Regions from separate parts of the Streptomyces sp. NPDC096205 genome, predicted to be linked through region 3. Evidence: riboswitches for the same ligand, from Rfam matches in the RefSeq annotation. Region 3 holds a riboswitch; each other region holds the start of a gene.
What was found. Region 3 has a riboswitch for cobalamin ahead of ACIQ6Y_RS38745 (energy-coupling factor ABC transporter permease). Riboswitches for the same ligand answer to the same signal wherever they lie in the genome.
Positions count from the first base shown of each region.

Region 1 (6,497 bases), on a different contig from region 3:
GTGTCGGCGGTCGACAACAACAACACTGTGCTCATGCGGGTGCTCCCGGTGGAATGAAAGGCAGTCCTTGTGGCGCGCCGGACTCGATGAGCCGCCACAGCGCGTCGGTGTCCGCGTGCTGTTCGATCAGGTCGCCGAGCCGGTCGAGCTGCTCCTCGCGCAGCGCGGCGAAGGAGGTGTCGGGCGCCGGCACGAAGCGGCGGCCCGCGGCGGCGGCGACCTCGCGCAGGAAGGCGCGCCGGAAGCCGTCGGACTCCAGCGAGCCGTGCCAGTGCGTGCCCCAGGTCTGGCCGACGCGGCAGCCGTCCAGGAAGGGCTCACCCGAGAGGACGGTGGCCACGCCGTGGTGGATCTCGTACCCCTCGACCGGTTCGCCGAGTGCCTCGCCGACCGGCCGGGTGAGGGTCTTCTCGCGGGCGAACCGCACCCTGACGGGGAGGACCCCGAGGCCGTCCACGTGACCGCGACGGCTCTCGACCTCGTCCTCGATGTGCTCGCCGAGGACCTGGAAACCGCCGCAGATGCCGAGGATCGGCCGCTGTTCGGCAGCCCTGCGGACGAGGGCGTCCGCAAGGCCCCGCTCGCGCAGCCACTCCAGCGCCCGTACGGTGCCCCGGGTGCCGGGGACGACGACCAGGTCCGCGTCGGCCAGCTCCTCCGGCCGGTCCACGAACCGCACCACGACGCCCGGTTCGGCGGCGAGCGCGTCCACGTCCGTGAAGTTGGACATCAGCGGGATCGCGCACACCGCGACGCGCAGGACGTCCTCGCCGTGCGGCGGGGCCACGTTCGACTCCCGGACCGTCCCGCGCAGGGACACCCGCAGCCCGTCCTCCTCGTCGATGCCGAGGCCGTGCTGGAAGGGCAGGACTCCGTAGGTGGGGCGCCCGGTGAGGCCGAGCAGCATGTCCAGGCCCGGCTCCAGCAGGGAGACATCGCCCCGGAACTTGTTGACGAGGAACCCCGCGACGAGCTTCTGGTCCTCGGGGGAGAGCAGAGCCACCGTTCCGAAGAAGGACGCGAAGACGCCCCCGCGGTCGATGTCGCCGACGACAAGCACCGGGAGCCCGGCATTGCGGGCGATCCCCATGTTCACGATGTCCGTCCGGCGCAGATTGATCTCGGCCGGACTGCCCGCACCCTCGCAGATCACCGCGTCATACGTGCCCCGCAACTCGGTGAGACACTCCAGCACCGTGCCGAGCAACTGCTGCTGCCGTCCGCCGTGATAGCCGCGCGCACTCAGCTCGCCGACCGGCTTGCCCAGCAGCACGACCTGGCTGCTCTGCTCGCCACCGGGCTTGAGCAGCACGGGGTTCATCAGCGCGGTGGGCTCCACGCGGCAGGCCTGGGCCTGCATGGCCTGCGCCCGGCCGATCTCGGCGCCTTCGCGCGTGACGAAGGAATTGAGGGACATGTTCTGCGCCTTGAAGGGCGCGACCTTGACCCCCTGCCGCACCAGCCATCGGCAGATCCCGGCCGTGACGACGCTCTTGCCCGCGTCGGACGTGGTGCCGGCGACGAGGAGACCCCCGCCCATGCTCTTGCCCCAGCTCATGTTCTTCCGCCCCCACTCATGCTGTTGCGCCCCTTCACGACCAGGCGCCCGGCGACTCCCACGCCGAGCGCGAGCCAGCCGACCCGGCGGGAGAGCCGTACCGCCCGGCCGATGTCGGTGACGGCGACGGCGCGTCCCGTCGCCCCGTTCAGCACGGGCCGGTGCTCGACCCGGCCGCCGTAGGAGAGCGTGCCGCCGAGCCGCACGCCGAGGGCGCCCGCGAAGGAGGCCTCCACGGGCCCGGCGTTGGGGCTCGGGTGCCGGCCGGCGTCGGCCCGCCAGGCGCGTACGGCACCGCGCGGATCGGGTCCCGCGGCCGCGGCGAGTACGGCGGTCAGCCGCGCGCCCGGCCAGCCGGCGAGGTCGTCCAGGCGGGCGGAGGCCCACCCGAAGCGGCGGTAGCGGGGCGACTTGTGACCCACCATCGCGTCGAGGGTGTTGACCGCCCGGAAGCCGAGCAGCCCCGGCACCCCGCCGAGCGCGCCCCACACCAGCGCGCCGACGACCGCGTCGGAGGTGTTCTCGGCGACCGACTCCACGACGGCACGGGCGATCCCGTCGGCGTCCAGCGCCTGCGGGTCGCGCCCGCACAGGTGCGGCAGCCGGGCCCGCGCGCCCTCGATGTCGCCCTCCTGGAGCGACTGCCCGATGGCGCGGGCCTCGCGTGCGAGCGAAGTACCGCCGACGACGGCCCAGGTGGCGGCGCCGGTCAGCGCGACGGAGGCGGCGGGGGAGCGGCGTACGGCACGGGCGGCCGCGGCGCCCAGGGCGACCGTGCCGCCGACGCACACGGCGGTGTGCAGGGCGCCCCGGCCGCGGTGGTCGCGCCACAGCCTCCGTTCCACGGCACCCGCGGCGCGGCCGAACGCGGCGACCGGATGCCCGCGGCGCGGATCGCCGAGCAGGAGGTCACCGAGAAGGCCGGCGGCGGCGCCGTACGCGAACACGCGATCGGCACGCATCGGGCTCAGCCGGCCGGACAGGCGGGCAGGGCAGGGATGGTGAACCGTGTTGGGCAGCCGCGCATGGCGATATGTCCTCACTCAGGGTGTCCGCGCCCTGGTTCGACGAGACCGGCGGTGAGAGTTCCTGGCTCCCGGGGAATGGCTACCCCGGTGACAGTGGCGGGACCGCGCCGGATTCGCACCGGCTTCCTCTCCTGCCGCCGTAGATGGCTCCGGCAGTCCACCACGGCCCGCGAACACCCGTCAACTCGCTGTTGACCTGCGAGGCTGGAGTGTGCCGAGGCCCACACCGCTACCACGCCGGCCCGCCCGCGAGGACCGACTCGGGCGGAAATGCGCTCTGCCGGGCGGCAATCCGCGCCACCGCTTGTGACGCTCCGTCAGTACCGACTGCAATACGTCGGACGGGCGAGACGAAAGGTGCGTACGCAGTGACCGGTGACCGCTTTCCCGAGGCACTCGGCCCCGCGGTGGCCCGGGTGCGGGACGCCGACGGCACGGCGGTCGGCACGGGCTTCCTGCTCGCGCCGGGCCTGGTGGCCACCTGCGCCCACGTGGTGGCGCAGGCCCTGCGCGTCGACGGCCGGGACGCGACGGTCCCCACGGCGTCGCTGACCGTGGAGTTCCCTCTGCAACGGGGCGGCACGGTCCACCGGGCGTCCGTGTCGGCGTGGCGCCCGGTCACGGCGGACGGATCGGGGGACGTGGCGCTGCTGCGGTTGCTGCCGGGGGAGGGGCGGTCCTCGGGGGAGCCCTCAGGGGAGCTGTCCGGGAAGCCCTCAGGGGAGGTCTCAGGGGAGCCCTCAGGAGAGGTTCCAGGGGAGCCCCGCGGGGAGCTGTCCGGGAAGCTCTCGCGGGAGCCCTCCGGGGAGCCCTCGGCAGAACTCTCCGGGGAGCCTTCCGCACAGCCCTCTGCAGAGCCCTTCGGCGGTCCCGTCCCCCTCGCCGGGGTCGGCGATGTGTGGGACCACCGCTTCCGCATCCTCGCCTTCCCCGCCGCCGCCGAGCACGGCGCGTGGATCGGCGGGCGGCTGCGCGGAGCCGTGGGGCACGGCTGGATCTCGATGGAGGCCGAGGGGACGGCGCACCGCATCACCCCGGGGTGCAGCGGGGCCCCGGTGTGGGACGAGGAGGTCGGCGCCGTCGTAGGCATGACGGTCGCGGCGGACCGCGGTCCCGCGGCCGTCACCTCCTACCTCATCCCCGCCGCCACGCTCCTCGACCTCCAACCGGGCCTGCGCCGCTGCCCCTACCGCGGCCTGGACGCCTTCCGCGAGGAGGACGCCGAGCACTTCTTCGGCCGCGAGGAGGAGACGGACCGGCTGGTCGACGCGGTGGAACGCCACCTGGTCGTCCCCGTCGTGGGCCCGTCCGGCAGCGGCAAGACCTCCCTCGTCCGTGCGGGCGTCCTGCCCCGCCTGCGCGCCGACGGCCATACGGTGTCCGAGATCCGGCCCCTGCCCGGCACCCGAGCCTCGCTCACTCTGGCGCGGGCGCTGGCCCCGCTGCTCGCGCGGGACTCCGGTGTCCCGGAGCAGGAACGGGCGGCCCTGGCGCTGGCGGAGGTCCTGGACGCCGAGGGTGCCGGCGCCGCGGCCGCGCTGGGGCGACGGGTGCTGGAGAGCTGCGGCCCGGCCGGACATGTCTTCTTCCTCAACCAGTTGGAGGAGACCGTCGCCGCCGAACCGGCCACCGCACGGACGCTGCTCGGCCTGACGATCGCCCTGGCCGCGGCACCGGCCGAGGGCAGACGCCTGCGGGTCCTCGCCACATTGCGCTCGGCGTCGCTGGACGACCTCGTCGAACCCGCCACGGCCCGCGTCCTCAGCGACTGTGCCCAGGTCGTCGCGCCTCTGGACCGCGCGGCCCTCCTGCGCGCCGTCGAGGGCCCGGCGGCCCGCGTCCCCGGCCTCACCCTCGAACCCGGCCTCGCGGAACGCATCGTGGACGACGCCGAGGGCGAGCCGGGTCATCTGCCGATGGTCGAGTTCGCCCTGACGGAACTGTGGTCGCACGAGAAGGGCATCCGCCTGACCCACACCGGCTACGAGGCCCTGGGCGGCGTCGCCGGAGCCCTGTCCGCCCACGCCGAACAACGGGTCGGCGAGGTCATCGCCGAGTACGGCGAGGCCCCCGTCCGCCGCCTCTTCACCCAACTGGCCCGCCCCGACGACGCGGCGGGCTTCACCCGCAAACCGGTCCGCCTGTCCCCCCTGCCCCCCGAACTCCGCGCCACCGCCGAAGCCCTGGCCACCCGCACCCGCTTCGTCCGCATCACCCACGGCCCCGACGGCGACCCCCTCGTCGACCTCGCCCACGAGGAACTCGTCCGCGCCTGGCCCCGCCTGCGCACCTGGCTGGAGGCCTCCCGCGACTTCCGCGCCTGGCAGGAACGCCTCCTGCAGTCCCTCGCCCACTGGCAGGAAACAGGCCGCGAGACGGGCGCCCTGCTGCGGGGCACCATGCTGGCCACGTCCCTGGAACAACTGGCCTCCCTGGAGCACCGCGACGACATCACCCAGCCCGAGCGCGACTTCATCGAGGCGGGCCGACGGCATCAGCAGCGGGGGCTGCGCAGATGGCGGCTGGCGGTGGCCGTCCTGGTCGTGCTGGCGCTGCTCGCGGGAGGGCTGGCGGTGGCGGCGTGGGACAGGGGGACGCGGTTGGAGTCGAGGGGGCGGGTGATCGCGGCGCGTGCCTTGGCGGAGGAGGCGGGACGCCTGGCGTCGACCCGTCCGCTGATGTCACAGCATCTGGCCATGGCGGCCTGGCACAACCATGAGGGCAAGGAGGCCAGACAGGCCTTGCTGGACGCCTACTTGAGGGGCGCCGCCGTGATCAGGGGACACGCCGGCCCCGCCGACGAGGACATCGGGTCCCTCGACACGACCGCCGACGGCTCCACCGTGGTGACCCTGTCCTCGGCCCAGGCCAATGAGCGGCGGGTGCGCGTCTGGACGGGCCTTCTGCAGGGTCGGCCGCGGTCGTGGCGGGTGTTCGACCAGCCCGGTGTGGCCGACGCCGTCGAACTGAGCGACGACGGGCGTCTGCTGGCGGTCGCCACGGAGGACGGCTCGACGACGCTTCACGACCTGCGCCGTCGCAAGCGGCTGTGGACCCGCGTGACCGAGAGGCGGAACACCACGGCGCTCGACTTCTCCGACAGCGGCGGTCGTCTCCTGAGAGTGGCCGACGACTTCTCGGAGGACCGTGGACGCGGCTGGACGGTCGACGTCTGGGACACCGCCGACGGCCGCCCGGTCCCCGTGGACGCCAAGGGCGAGACTCCGGTGGATGCCGCCCTCGTGGGGGACGGCACCGCAGCCGTCCAGATGATCGAGTCCGACGACTCCAGCACAGGGACGGCGACCGTGCACGACCTGAGCACCGGGAGGGTGCTGCGTACGTTCCGGTCGGCCGAGTCCCTCGCCGGGCGCGGCAAGGGCGTCGTCGTCGACGGCGGGCTCGGGCGGTATACGTTCCATTCCCTCACCGGGCCCGATGCCACCGGCCCGCCGGTCGTGGCGATGCGGATGGGCGGGGTCGACGCCACCGGACGCTATGTAGTGCAGGGCGCCGAAGATCCCGCGCTCTGGGTGACGGACCTGCGCACGGGCGCGCGCTACGGTGCGCCGGTCTGGACCGGCGCGCTGGAGTGGGCACAGCGTCCCGCCGTCGTGCCCGGGCCGGGGGGAGCCCCGTGCGTGCTGACGGCCGTGGGATCCGATCTGCTCGTGCTGCGGACCACGCCGGAGCACCGGAAGCCGTTGCTGAGGCCGGACACCGATGGCGCCTACTCGTTCGGCGCGTACGCGAGAAGCGCCGACGGTGTCCACCACGCCCGGTCGATGGGCACCGACGAGGACGGGGAGACCAGCAACACCTGGCTGACCGTCGCACGCGTGGGTGCGGAGCTGAGCGCCGAACCCATGGTCATGGCTGAATGGGACGCCACTGCCGCCGGCCCTCCGGAG
Region 1 is NZ_JBIWFS010000002.1:57,634-64,130, reverse strand. Features, by position in the region: gene cobN (cobaltochelatase subunit CobN) at 1-35, opposite strand, end outside; gene ACIQ6Y_RS06715 (cobyric acid synthase) at 32-1,540, opposite strand; gene ACIQ6Y_RS06710 (cobalamin biosynthesis protein) at 1,555-2,520, opposite strand; cobalamin riboswitch at 2,621-2,764, opposite strand; gene ACIQ6Y_RS06705 (trypsin-like peptidase domain-containing protein) at 2,955-6,497, shown strand, end outside.
Region 1: it holds a riboswitch for cobalamin, as region 3 does, so the genes downstream of both, ACIQ6Y_RS06710 (cobalamin biosynthesis protein) here and ACIQ6Y_RS38745 (energy-coupling factor ABC transporter permease) in region 3, are expected to answer to the same signal.

Region 2 (6,497 bases), on a different contig from region 3:
TTGGCGGTGCGGTTGGCGGCGTCCTTGAAGGTCATCCAGCCGTTGCCGGTCTGCGCGAGGGTGCGCATCATGCGGCCGTAGAGGTCACGGGCGGCGATGGTCTTCTTCGCGAGGCCCTGCTCTTCCGCCTTGCGGTACGCCGCTTCGAACTCCTCGCCCCACAGGTCGACCAGCTCGGGCACGTCGGCGGGCGAGAACAGGCTCCACTGCTCGTCGGCGTTGACCCGGCGCATGAACTCGTCCGGGATCCAGTGCGCGAGGTTCAGGTTGTGCGTACGGCGGGCGTCCTCGCCGGTGTTGTCGCGCAGCTCCAGGAACTCCTCGATGTCGGAGTGCCAGGTCTCCAGGTAGACCGCGGCGGCGCCCTTGCGGCGGCCGCCCTGGTTCACGGCGGCGACCGAGGCGTCGAGGGTCTTCAGGAACGGCACGATGCCGTTGGAGTGGCCGTTGGTGCCGCGGATCAGCGAACCCCGCGAGCGGATGCGGGAGTACGACAGCCCGATGCCGCCGGCGTGCTTCGACAGGCGGGCGACCTGGTGGTAGCGGTCGTAGATGGAGTCCAGCTCGTCCAGGGGGGAGTCCAGGAGGTAGCAGGACGACATCTGGGGGTGCCGTGTGCCGGAGTTGAAGAGCGTGGGGGAGGAGGGCAGGTAGTCGAGGCGGCTCATGAGCCCGTAGAGCGCGGCGACTTCGTCGACGGAGCGGACCGTGTCGTCCTCGGCGAGGCCGGAGGCGACCCGCAGCAGGAAGTGCTGGGGCGTCTCGACGACCTTGCGGGTGATCGGGTGCCGCAGCAGGTAGCGGCTGTGCAGGGTGCGCAGGCCGAAGTAGCCGAAGCGGTCGTCGGCGGCGCGGTCGACCAGCGCGTCGAGCCGCTCGGCGTGCACGCGCACGAACTCCGCGGTCCGGTCCGCGATGAGCCCCTCACGGTGCCCGACGGCGACGGACTCGGTGAAGGAGGTGACACCCTGCGAGGCGGCCTCGGCGGCGATGGAGATCGTCAGCAGTCGCGCGGCCAGCCTGGAGTAGGCCGGGTCCTCGGAGATCAGCCCGGCCGCCGCCTCGGTGGCCAGCTCGCGCAGCTCCGCCTCGTCGGCCCGGGCGGAACGGCCCCGCAGCGCGGCGGCGGCCACTCGGCCGGGGTCGGCGTCGGGCAGGTCGGCGGTCAGCTCGGTCAGGGTCCGCAGCAAGGCCGTTCCCGGGGCGTCCTCGTCGGTCGGGACGGCTGAAGCCGGGTCTGCTGGCGCGATGGTCACGTGGAGGCTCTCCCTCGCTCGGCACGGGGCCTTCGCGAGGGGTACGGCAGCACACGAGCGCACGCGGCGTCGCGTCCACCGGCCCATTCCACGAGGCCCGGACGTCGGGGCACCCGACCGGTCGGCCGGTGCCACTGTCGGCAGGTCCTCGGACTGACGCTTATGCATGCATAAGTACACCGTTGCGGGACAGTTCCGGATTCGCACCGGATTCCCCTGCGACGACAGCGAGCATGAGCATACATCTTGTGCCGGGTGCGGGTGACGCCCCTATATGTTGTGTCGGCATGACTTCATAGCGTGTCAGGTGCGATGCAGTCCGCTGTCTGGCGAAAAGCCCGAACGGGGAGCTGTTTGCCGATGGGTCGCTCGATCGGGTGATCGATCTCGAATGAACTGCGTCCCGTCGTGCATGTGTCTACTTTGAATGACCGTGAAGTTGGTAACGCAGATCAGGCTGCTGCCGACGCCTGGGCAAGCGGCGGCACTTGAGGCGACCCTGCGCGCCTGCAACGAGGCGGCCAGCTGGGCCAGCGAGTTCGCGTTCGACAAAGGCGTGCAGCGGACCTTCGCGCTGCGCGAGCACACCTACCGCGAGATCAGGGCACGGTGGAACCTCGGAGCCCAGGCGGCCCAGCACGTGATCAAGAAGACCTGCGACGCGTACGCCGCGCTGAAGGCGAACCTGAAGGCCGGGAACCTGGGCAGGCCCGGCACGAGGCGGTACCGGAAGGCCACCGGGAAGCCGGTCGCCTTCCGGGCCGGCAGCGCGCAGCCCTACGACGACCGGATGCTGTCCTGGCAGATCACCGAGCGGAGGGTGTCGATCTGGACAACGGTCGGGCGGATCAAGGACGTGGTGTTCACCGCCTCGCCGGAGCAGTTGGTCACGCTGGCGCTGTACCGCAGGGGTGAGTCCGACCTCGTGTGGCGGGACGGGATGTGGTTCCTGCTGGCCACCTGCGAGGTTTCAGAAGCCCCACTGAACACCGCGCCGGTGGACTTCCTCGGCATCGACCTGGGCATTGTGAACATCGCCACCACGTCCGACGGCGAGATCCTGGCCGGACGCGAACTCAACCGGATCCGGGTGCGGGAACGGACGCTGCGCACCAAGCTCGAGAAGAAGAACACCCCGTCCGCCAAGCGTCGGCTGAAGAAGCGGCGCCGCAAGGAGGCCCGGCGGGCGAAGGACATCAACCACAAGATCGCGAAGCATGTGGTGGCCGAGGCGGAACGCACCGGTCGCGGGATCGCCCTGGAGGACCTGACGGGCATCCGTGAACGGGTACGGCTTCGAAAGCCCCAACGGGTTACCCACTCCAGCTGGGCCTTCGCCCAGCTGGGCAGCTTCATCGCGTACAAGGCCCGCCGGGCGGGAGTGCCGGTGGTGTACGTCGATCCGGCATACACCTCGCGCACCTGCGCCGAGTGCGGACACATGGAGAGGGCGAACCGGGTCTCGCAGGCCTGGTTCGAGTGCCGGTCCTGCGGATTCGTTGATCACGCGGACCGGAACGGCTCCCGCAACATCCGGGCTCGTGCCTGGCAGTTGTGGCGACGCGGGGCGCAGTCAACCGCCCCCGACCCACCTCCCGGACAGGGCCGTGGGACAGGACGCAAACGCAGCGCCACAGCCAGTGGCGCCCGTTGTGCAAGCCCGTCGCTTTAGCGACGGGTAGTTGACAGCGTCAACTCGTAGGTGAGCAGAGTGAAGTCGCTGCCCGGGATCGGCTGCCAGTCGCGGTGCGGGGCGCGGACGAAACCGAGGCGTTCGTAGATGCGGTGGGCTGCGCGCATGGCCGGCTGGGTGGACAGGACGATCGCCGTGCAGCCCGGGGTGGCCCTCGCACGGTCGACGCAGGCGCGTACGAGTGCCTCGCCGACTCCTCGGCCCCGGGCGGCGTGGGCGACGGCCAGCATGCGGATCTCGGCCTCTCCGGGGGCGGCCAGGTCGGCCATGGGGCCGGGGGCCGGGACGAAGGTGACCGTGCCGAGCAGTTGGTCCGCGTCCGTCGCGGCGAGGACCTCGGCGGCAGTGGCCCGTTTGGCCACGTTCTTGAGTTCGCCCAGGTACCAGTCGCTCTCGCCGAAGGTGAGGAGGGCGTCCTGGAGGTAGGCCTGGGCGGTGATCTCGCCGATCTCGTCGTATTCGGTCGGCTGTGCTTCACGGATCACGATGTCCATGGTCGTCAGTGTGTACGACAGCGGGCCGCCGTTGGTGCTTCTGTCGGCGGCCCGCTGCGGGTTGTGTGTGGCTGGTCGTGCCCACGCGGCGGAGCCGCATATCGATGCAGCCCCGCGCCCCTGGGTGCCCTTAGTGAGCTGCGTCCAAAGGCAGATCCTTCTTCACGCCCGGGTCGCCCGCGTCCGCCGTGTAGTCCTCGGGGCGGGTCTCGTCGATGCCCTCGGGGGCCTTGGCGGCCTTCAGGACGAAGGTGAGGACCACCGTGACGGCCACGTTGAGGACGAACGCCGTGAGGCCGATGTAGCCGATCTCGCCGATGCCGGGGATCTCCTTGGCGGAGCCGCCGAAGTGCTTCTGGGTCGGGGAGGCGACGCCGTACGCGGCGATGGTGCCGTACAGCATGCCGACCGCCCAGCCGGCGAGGAGGGCCCAGCGGTGGAACCAGCGGGTGAACAGACCGCCGACCAGCGCGGGGAAGGTCTGCAGGATCCAGATGCCGCCCAGCAGCTGGAAGTTGATGGCGACCGTCTTGTCCATGGTCAGGACGAAGACCAGCGCGCCCACCTTCACCAGCAGGGACACCAGCTTGGAGACGCGCGTCTCTTCGGCGGCTGTCGCGTCCGGCTTGATGAAGTCCTTGTAGATGTTGCGGGTGAACAGGTTCGCCGCCGCGATCGACATGATCGCCGCGGGGACCAGCGCGCCGATGCCGATCGCCGCGAAGGCGATGCCCGCGAACCAGTCCGGGAACATGTCCTCGAACAGCTGCGGGATGGCCAGCTGGCCGTTCTGCACCTTCACCCCGGCCGCGATCGCCATGAAGCCCAGCAGGGCGAGCAGGCCCAGCATCAGGGAGTACAGCGGCAGGATCGTGGTGTTGCGGCGGATCACGTCACGGCTCTTGGAGGAGAGCGTCGCGGTGATCGAGTGCGGGTACATGAACAGCGCGAGGGCGGAGCCCAACGCCAGCGTGGCGTACGTCCATTGGCCCGCCTCGGCCGGCACCAGCGCGCCGCGTGGCTTGCCCGTGGCCGGATTCGTCTGGCCGAACGCCTCGGAGGCCTTCGCGAAGATGTCGTCGAAGCCGCCCAGCTTGATCGGGATGTAGATGATCGCCACCGCGATGACGATGTAGATCAGCGTGTCCTTGACGAACGCGATCAGCGCCGGGGCGCGCAGTCCCGAGGAGTAGGTGTACGCCGCCAGGACGCCGAAGGCGATCAGGAGCGGCAGGTCCTTGACGAACCAGTTGGTGTCCTCGCCGCCGCCCACGCCCATCACGTCCAGCACGGCCTGGATGCCGACGAGCTGGAGCGCGATGTACGGCATCGTGGCCAGGATGCCGGTGACCGCGACCGCCAGCGACAGGCCCTTGGAGCCGAAGCGGCCGCGCACGAAGTCGGACGTCGTGACGTAGCCGTGCTTGTGGGAGACCGACCACAGGCGGGGCAGGAACGTGAAGATCAGCGGGTAGACGAGGATCGTGTACGGCACCGCGAAGAAGCCCGCCGCGCCGGCCGCGTAGATCGCCGCCGGCACCGCCACGAACGTATAGGCCGTGTAGAGGTCGCCGCCGAGCAGGAACCAGGTGATCCAGGTGCCGAAGGACCGGCCGCCCAGGCCCCATTCGTCGAGGCTGTGCTCGTTCTCGGCCTTGCGCCAGCGCGCGGCAAGGAAGCCCATGACCGTGACGGCCAGGAAGAAGATGATGAAGACGGCGAGCGCGACGCCGTTGACCCCGTCGTTCACCTGGAGCCTCCCCGACGGGCGCGCTGGTCACGCTGCCACAGCTTGTACGCGATCATCGTCAGCGCGGTCGAGATGACCACCCAGGCCATCTGGTACCAGTAGAAGAACGGGATGCCGCCGATGGACGGGTCGGTCTTGGCGTACGAGCCGACCCACAGCATGGCCACGAACGGTGCGACGAGACAGAGGCCGATGACGACGCGCACTGGCGTCACCACCGGGCCTCTGTTCACTTCTGGGGCTTGCGACATCGGGCGACTCCGTCCCCTCACTGATCACCTGCGTAATGGGCTGGCAATCTAGGTCACGGTGTCGCGGCTGCGGAACCCCTCGTCCGTATATCGGTATCGCCTTTACAAAGTCGCTACTCGGCGGGCCGCTTCAGCCTGGCCACGAACTTGTACCGGTCGCCCCGGTACACCGAGCGCACCCACTCCACCGGCTGGCCGTCGCGGTCGAGGGAGTGCCGGGACAGCATCAGCATCGGCAGGCCCACGTCGGTGCCGAGCAGGCCCGCCTCGCGCGGGGTGGCCAGGGAGGTCTCGATGGTCTCCTCGGCCTCGGCGAGATGGACGTCGTAGACCTCGGCGAGCGCGGTGTAGAGGGACGTGTACTTCACCAGCGAGCGGCGCAGGGCGGGGAAGCGCTTGGCGGAGAGGTGGGTCGTCTCGATGGCCATGGGCTCGCCGTTGGCCATGCGCAGCCGCTCGATGCGCAGCACCCGGCCGCCCGCGGTGATGTCGAGGAGCTGGGCGAGACGGTCGTCGGCGGTGATGTAGCCGATGTCCAGCAGCTGGGACGTGGGTTCCAGACCCTGGGCGCGCATGTCCTCGGTGTAGGAGGTCAGTTGCAGCGCCTGGGAGACCTTCGGCTTGGCCACGAACGTGCCCTTGCCCTGGATGCGTTCGAGCCGGCCCTCGACGACCAGTTCCTGAAGGGCCTGGCGCACGGTGGTGCGGGAGGTGTCGAACTCGGCGGCGAGCGTGCGCTCGGGCGGGACGGGCGTGCCGGGCGGCAGCGTCTCCGTCATGTCCAGCAGGTGCTTCTTCAGGCGGTAGTACTTGGGCACACGCGCGGTACGGACGGTCGCCCCACCCTCGTTCTCCGCACTGCTGACGTCGGTGCTCATGCTCTGCCTTCCCGGCTCCGGGTGCCGAAGCGACCGACATCCCGTCGGCCGCGGCTCACATCGTGGCACGGCTTCGTGGGTGGGTGACCTGTGTGGGTGTCCTCCGCACGCTCCGTGATCTCTCTGTATACCGGCGGGGCCCCCGTTGGTCTAGTCCAGCGCGCCACTCGGGGGC
Region 2 is NZ_JBIWFS010000007.1:202,304-208,800, reverse strand. Features, by position in the region: gene ACIQ6Y_RS25815 (ribonucleoside-diphosphate reductase subunit alpha) at 1-1,256, opposite strand, end outside; cobalamin riboswitch at 1,378-1,527, opposite strand; gene ACIQ6Y_RS25810 (RNA-guided endonuclease InsQ/TnpB family protein) at 1,690-2,928, shown strand; gene ACIQ6Y_RS25805 (GNAT family N-acetyltransferase) at 2,925-3,443, opposite strand; gene mctP (monocarboxylate uptake permease MctP) at 3,574-5,193, opposite strand; gene ACIQ6Y_RS25795 (DUF3311 domain-containing protein) at 5,190-5,444, opposite strand; gene ACIQ6Y_RS25790 (GntR family transcriptional regulator) at 5,558-6,322, opposite strand.
Region 2: it holds a riboswitch for cobalamin, as region 3 does, so the genes downstream of both, ACIQ6Y_RS25815 (ribonucleoside-diphosphate reductase subunit alpha) here and ACIQ6Y_RS38745 (energy-coupling factor ABC transporter permease) in region 3, are expected to answer to the same signal.

Region 3 (6,497 bases):
CGAGGATCAGCACCCGTGGCCGCATCGCGACCGCACCCGCGATCGCCGTGCGCTTGCGCTGCCCGTACGACAGCAGATGCGTGGGCCGGTCGGCCAGCGCGGTGATGTCCAGCGCGGCCAGCGCCTCCGCCACGCGCGCGCGTACCTCCGGGTCGGACAGGCCCAGGTTCAGCGGCCCGAAGGACACGTCCTGCGCGACGGACGCGGCGAAGAGCTGGTCGTCGGGGTCCTGCACCACCAGCTGGACCGTCGTGCGCAGCCGGGTCAGCCCGTCGCGGCCGTACGACACCGGCTCGCCCTCGACGGTGAGCCGCCCGGCGCGCGGCCGCAGTCCGCCGCTCAGCAGCCGCATCAGGGTCGTCTTGCCGGTGCCGTTGCGGCCCAGCAGCGCCAGGGCGCGGCCCTCGCGCACGGCGAAGTCCAGGCCGTCGAGGACATCGGGGCCGTCCTCGTAGGCGAAGGACACCCCGTGCAGGGCGACGACAGGGGGCTCGGTCACGGCCTCGCTCACGGCAGGACCCTTTCCAGGACGAAGGTGAGGACGGTGACGGCGGTGAGCAGCCCGACGGCGCCGGCCGTGAAGGGGACGGACACGCGGGCCTCGGGCACCAGCACGCGCAGGGTGCCGTCGTAGCCGCGCCCGGCGAGCCCCGACTGGAGCCGGGCCGCCCGGTCGAAGGAGCGGACGAACGCGGTGGCGCCGAGCCCGGCCAGCGAACGCCAGGTCGCGGCCCGCGTGGTGTGCCCGAGCCGCGCCGCCTGCGCCTCACGGATGCGCCGTACGGAGTCCAGCAGCAGGAAGCTCATCCGGTACGTCACCATCGCCACGTCCACCACGGGCGCCGGCACCCCGGCCCGCACCAGGCGCGGCAGCAGGTCGGACATGGGTGTGGTGAACGCGAACAGCAGGACGCCGAGCGAGGCCGCCGAGGTGCGCAGCATCAGCTCCCCGGCCCGCACGGCACCCCCGTCGGCCAGGGAGAGCCAGCCGTCCGGCCCCCCGACCTGCACCAGCAGGGTGACCGCGCCGCTCGCGCAGAAGCCGAGCGGCACCCGGTACGCACGCCACAGCCGCAGGCCCGGCACACCCGCCGGCCCCAGCAGCACGGCCAGCGCCGTGACCAGGACGAGGGCCGCGCCCGGCCAGGGCGGCAGGGAGATCGCCAGCACGGTCAGACCCAGGCCGAGCACGGCCTTGTCCACGGGATGGCGGTGGCGCCAGCGGCTGCTGTGCGCCGCCACGTCGATGGGCAGCACGCGCGCGTCAGCCCTGCCCGGCGCCGGCGCGGCTGTCGTCGGCGGGGACGTCCCCGCGCTCGGCCTCCAGCCCCGCGCGCGCCCGCTCCTCACCCTGCCGGCGGCCGCGGCGCAGCCCGAAGTAGTAGGCGAGGACGCCCGCGCCGAGAGCCGCCTGGAGGGCGAACAGCGCCGACTCGATCTCGCCGGACGGCGGCTCGTACAGCGGGGAGAACCAGGGCTCGTAGTCCGGGTCGATCTCGGTGATCGCCGTCTCCGCCTCGGAGTCGGAACCGGTGAACGGTTCCTTCTTGTGGTCGCCCAGGCCGAGCGCCAGCGGGAGCACCGCGAGCGCGGCGACGAGGGCCAGCAGCACCAGGTTGATCTTGGTGTTCCGCTTCATCGGGCCACCGCCTCGCTCTTCGGCCCCGTCACCAGCACACCGAGCCGGGTCAGCTCGCCCTTGCTGGACTGCGAGAGCAGCCGCATCACCAGGACCGTCAGCAGGCCCTCGCTGACCGCGAGCGGGATCTGGGTGACGGCGAAGATGGAGCCGAACTTGCCGAGCGCGCCCAGGAAACCGCTGCTCGGGTCGGGGAAGGCGAGCGCGAGCTGCACACTGGTCACGCAGTACGTGGCCAGGTCCGCGAGGAACGCCCCGAAGAACACCGCGACCATCAGCGGCGCGTCGTAGCGGCGCAGCAGCCGATACACGCCGTAGCCCACCCAGGGGCCGGCGATGGCCATCGAGAACACGTTGGCGCCGAGCGTGGTCAGACCGCCGTGCGCGAGCAGCAGGGCCTGGAACAGCAGGGTGATGGTGCCCAGCACCGCCATGATCGGCGGCCGGAACAGGATGGCGCCCAGGCCCGTTCCGGTGGGGTGGGAGCAACTCCCCGTCACCGAGGGCAGCTTGAGCGCGGACAGGACGAACGTGAAGGCACCGGAGGCGCCGAGGAGCAGGGTGCTCTCGGGGTGCTCCTTGACCTCACGGGTGAGTGAGCGCACTCCGTGGACGACAAAGGGGGCGGACGCGACGCCCCAGGCGATCGCGTGCGCCGGAGGAAGAAAACCCTCGGCTATGTGCATGGCCCGGCAGACCCTCTCCAGCACCTCGTGGATGGTTGACATGCCTTGGCCGGTCTCCTGGCTGACGGGTACCACCGCCCGAACTCCGCCTTCCCGGGTCCGAGGACCCAGTGGCTGCCCGTGAGGGCCGGAGCCGGACTTCCCGATCACAGTGGCGAGGGCCGCACCGGTTTCGCACCGGATTTCCCGTTCACCAAGGCGTGGTGACACTAGTGCCCGGAACGCGACGGTGACAAGCGGCCCTCGGGGGCGCACAAGACCGCCAACAGGCTTCCGCCGTGCCACCCCTGTGCCCCGGCGCACCCCGGGAGGGACGCCTCGTGATCATCATCACTGCGCCCCGGCTGTTCACACGGCCTTCGCGGCCTTCGCGGCATTCCCGGCCTTCTGCTCGCCCTCCGCCCACAGCGAGCGGACATGTCCGAGATGGCGGCTCATGCAGCGCTCGGCGCCCTCCGCGTCCCCGGCCACCATCAGGTCGAGCAGCTCGATGTGCTCCTCGGCCGACGGGATGAGCCGGTCGCTCGCGTCCAGCGCGGTGAGCCCGTACAGCCGGGACCGCTTGCGCAGGTCGCCCACGGTCTCGACCAGGCGGTCGTTGCCGCCCAGGGCGAGCAGCGAGAGGTGGAACCGCCGGTCGGCCTCCAGATAGCCGATCAGGTCGTGCTCGCGGGCCGCCGCGACGATCTCCTCGGCGACCGGCCGCAGCGCCTGAAGCTCCGCACGGGAGGCGCTGCGGGTGATCCGGCCGATCATCGGGACCTCGATGAGCATGCGGATCTCGCTGTACTGGTCGAGGTCCCGCTCGTCGACCTCGGTGACCCGGAACCCCTTGTTGCGCACCGGCTCGACCAGCCCCTCGCGGGCGAGGTCCAGCATGGCCTCGCGCACGGGCGTCGCGGAGATGCCGAAGTCCTCCGCGAGCCCGGGCGCCGAGTACACCTGCCCCGGCTTGAGTTCGCCGGAGATCAGCGCGGCACGCAGTGCGTGGGCGACCTGGTCGCGCAGCCGCTCGCGGGTGGTGGCGAGGTTGCGTTGGAGGTGCCCCATGGTGTTCCCTTCGTGCCGCTGCGGATCACCAGAGTACAATGTCACGTTGTTTTCGCCGCCGTCGTACGGCAGTTGCCCTCAGAGGAGAAACCCGCCGGGGAACGGGTCGTCGGGGTCGAGGAAGTACTGCGCCGTACCCGTGATCCAGGCCCGCCCCGTGATCCGCGGCACCACCGCCGGCACCCCGCCCACCTCCGTCTCCTCCACCAGCCGCCCGGTGAACTCCGTACCGATGAACGACTCGTTGACGAAGTCCCGGTGCAACGGCAGCTCCCCGCGCGCGTGCAGCTGCGCCATCCGCGCCGACGTACCGGTGCCGCAGGGCGAGCGGTCGAACCAGCCGGGGTGGATGGCCATCGCGTGCCGCGAACGCCGCGCGTCGGAGCCGGGGGCCGCGAGATACACGTGCTTGAGCCCGGCGATCTCCGGCTGCGCCGGATGCACGGGCCGGTCCGGCGAGGCGTTCACCGCCTCCATGACCGCCAGCCCCGCTGCCAGCAGTTCCTCCTTCCGTGCTCGCTCGAACGGCAGCCCCAGCGCCTCCAGTTCCACGAAGGCGTAGAAGTTCCCGCCGTACGCGAGGTCGTAGGTCACCGAGCCGTACCCGGGCACCTCCACCTTGCGGTCGAGACCGACACAGAAGGACGGCACATTGGTGAGGGTGACCGCCTTCGCGGCCCCGTCCTCGACCTGTACGTCCACACTGACCAGCCCCGCCGGAGTGTCCAGCCGTACGGTGGTGACGGGCTCGGTGACCTGCACCATGCCGGTCTCCACCAGCACGGTCGCGACCCCGATCGTGCCGTGCCCGCACATCGGCAGCAGGCCGGACACCTCGATGTACAGCACCCCGTAGTCGGCGTCCGGCCGGGTGGGCGGCTGCAGGATCGCCCCGCTCATCGCGGCGTGCCCGCGCGGCTCGTACATCAGCAGGGTGCGCAGGTGATCCAGATGCTCGGCGAAGTGGCGGCGCCGCTCGGCCATGGTGGCGCCGGGCACCACCCCGACACCGCCGGTGATGACACGGGTGGGCATGCCCTCGGTGTGCGAGTCGACGGCGTGGAAGACATGACGCGTGCGCACGAACGCCCCTTTCAGTGGGTCCGGTTGCCTCAACGGTGACCGTCGGCGACGGCCTTCTCGGTGGCCGCGCGGATCTCGGCCTCGTACGCCTCGGGCAGCGGCATCCGCGGCGGCCGGGTGGAGCCGCCGGGCACGCCGACGATGTCCATGGACAGCTTGATCGCCTGCACGAACTCGGTCCTGGAGTCCCAGCGCAGCAGCGGGTGCAGCGACCGGTACAGCGGCAGCGCGGTGTCCAGGTCGCGGGCGACGGCCGCGTCGTAGAGCTGGGCACAGGCCTCCGGGAAGGCGTTGGGGTAGCCGGCGATCCAGCCGACCGCGCCGGCCACGGCCAGTTCGAGCAGCACGTCGTCCGCGCCGATCAACAGATCGAGTTCGGGGGCGAGTTCGGCGATCCGGTAGGCCCGGCGCACATCGCCGGAGAATTCCTTCACGGCCACGATCCCCGTCTCGGCGTGCAGCCGGGCCAGCAGCTCGGGCGTGAGGTCGACCTTGGTGTCGATGGGGTTGTTGTAGGCGACGACGGGCAGTCCGGCGCGCGCGACCTCGGCGTAGTGCGCGGTCACCGCCCGCTCGTCGGCCCGGTAGGCGTTCGGCGGCAGGAGCAGCACGCTGCCGCAGCCCGCCTCGGCGGCCTGGTCGGCCCAGCGCCGCGCCTCGGCACTGCCGTACGCGGAGACACCCGGCATCACGCGCGCCCCGTCGCCCGCGGCCTCCACGGCGGTACGGACGACCTGGGCCCGCTCCCGGTCGGTGAGGGTCTGGTACTCGCCGAGCGAGCCGTTGGGCACGACTCCGTCGCAGCCGCTCGCCACGAGCCGGCGCACATGCCCGGCATAGGCGTCGTAGTCGACGGAGAGGTCCTCGCGCAGGGGGAGCGCGGTGGCGACCATGATGCCGCGCCAGGGACGGTCGGCGTTCCAGGAGGCGGTGGTGCTCATCGGGGAACCTTTCTCTGAGGGAGTGGCTTGCGGGTACTGCGGGCTATGTGCCGGGTCCGTCCGGCGTGGGTGGTTCGGCGAGCGCGGCGAGCGCTCCGAGGGGTACAGGCACGGCCAGCGGGCGTCGTTCGGACGAGGCCGGCAGGCCCGAGCCCGCCGCGAGGCAGGCGACGGCCGTGCCGCACACTCGGCCCTGGCACCAGCCCATGCCCGCGCGCGTCAGCAGCTTGACCGTCCGGGCGTCACCGGCCCCCTGCTCGGTGACCGCCTCGCGGATACGTCCGGCGGTGACCTCCTCGCAGCGGCACACGTCCGTGGCGTCGTCGAGCCAGCCGGTCCAGCCCGGACGCGGCGCGTGTACGGCGGCCATCAGTGCGGCGAAGGCCCGCAGCCGGGCCCGCCCGCGCCGCAGCCGCCGTAGCCGGGACTCGGGAAGGGGTCGGCCGCCGACCCGGGCGGCGGCAGCGGCTCCGGCGAGCTCGCCCTCCAGCAGGGCGAGATGCACCCCGCCGACGCCGCCGGTCTCGCCCGCGGCCCACAGGCCGGGCACGGAGGTCTCCTGTTGGTCGTCGAGGGCGAGCGCGTGGGTGCCGTCCGGGGTACGGCGGGTCGTACAGCCCAGTGCGGTGGCCAGGTCGATGTGCGGGACCAGGCCGTGCCCCACGGCGAGCGCGTCGCAGTCGATGCGGCGGCCCGACCCCCGTACGGGCCGCCAGTCGTGGTCCAGCCGCGACACCGTGACGGCCTCCACCCGGTCCGTGCCGTGCACCTGCGTCACCGCGCTGCGGGTGCGCACCCGGACCCGGTGCCGGAGCAGGGCCAGGGCGTGCGGCGCGGCCTCGGCGAGCTTGCCCGCGGTGAGCAGGTGCGGACGGCGGGCGTAGCCCAGGTAACCGGAGGCCTCCACCAGCGCCGGGACACGCGCACCGGCCGAGGCGAGCGACGCGGCGACGGCGAGCAGCAGCGGGCCGCTGCCCGCGACGACGACCCGGCGGCCGGGCAGCACGAGGCCCGACTTCAGCAGGGCCTGCGCCCCGCCCGCCCCGACGACACCCGGCAAGGTCCACCCAGGGAAGGGGAGTTGACGCTCAAACGCCC
Region 3 is NZ_JBIWFS010000015.1:28,181-34,677, reverse strand. Features, by position in the region: gene ACIQ6Y_RS38760 (energy-coupling factor ABC transporter ATP-binding protein) at 1-499, opposite strand, end outside; gene cbiQ (cobalt ECF transporter T component CbiQ) at 508-1,257, opposite strand; gene ACIQ6Y_RS38750 (energy-coupling factor ABC transporter substrate-binding protein) at 1,265-1,639, opposite strand; gene ACIQ6Y_RS38745 (energy-coupling factor ABC transporter permease) at 1,636-2,325, opposite strand; cobalamin riboswitch at 2,355-2,538, opposite strand; gene ACIQ6Y_RS38740 (GntR family transcriptional regulator) at 2,674-3,375, opposite strand; gene ACIQ6Y_RS38735 (proline racemase family protein) at 3,454-4,458, opposite strand; gene ACIQ6Y_RS38730 (dihydrodipicolinate synthase family protein) at 4,488-5,399, opposite strand; gene ACIQ6Y_RS38725 (FAD-dependent oxidoreductase) at 5,443-6,497, opposite strand, start outside.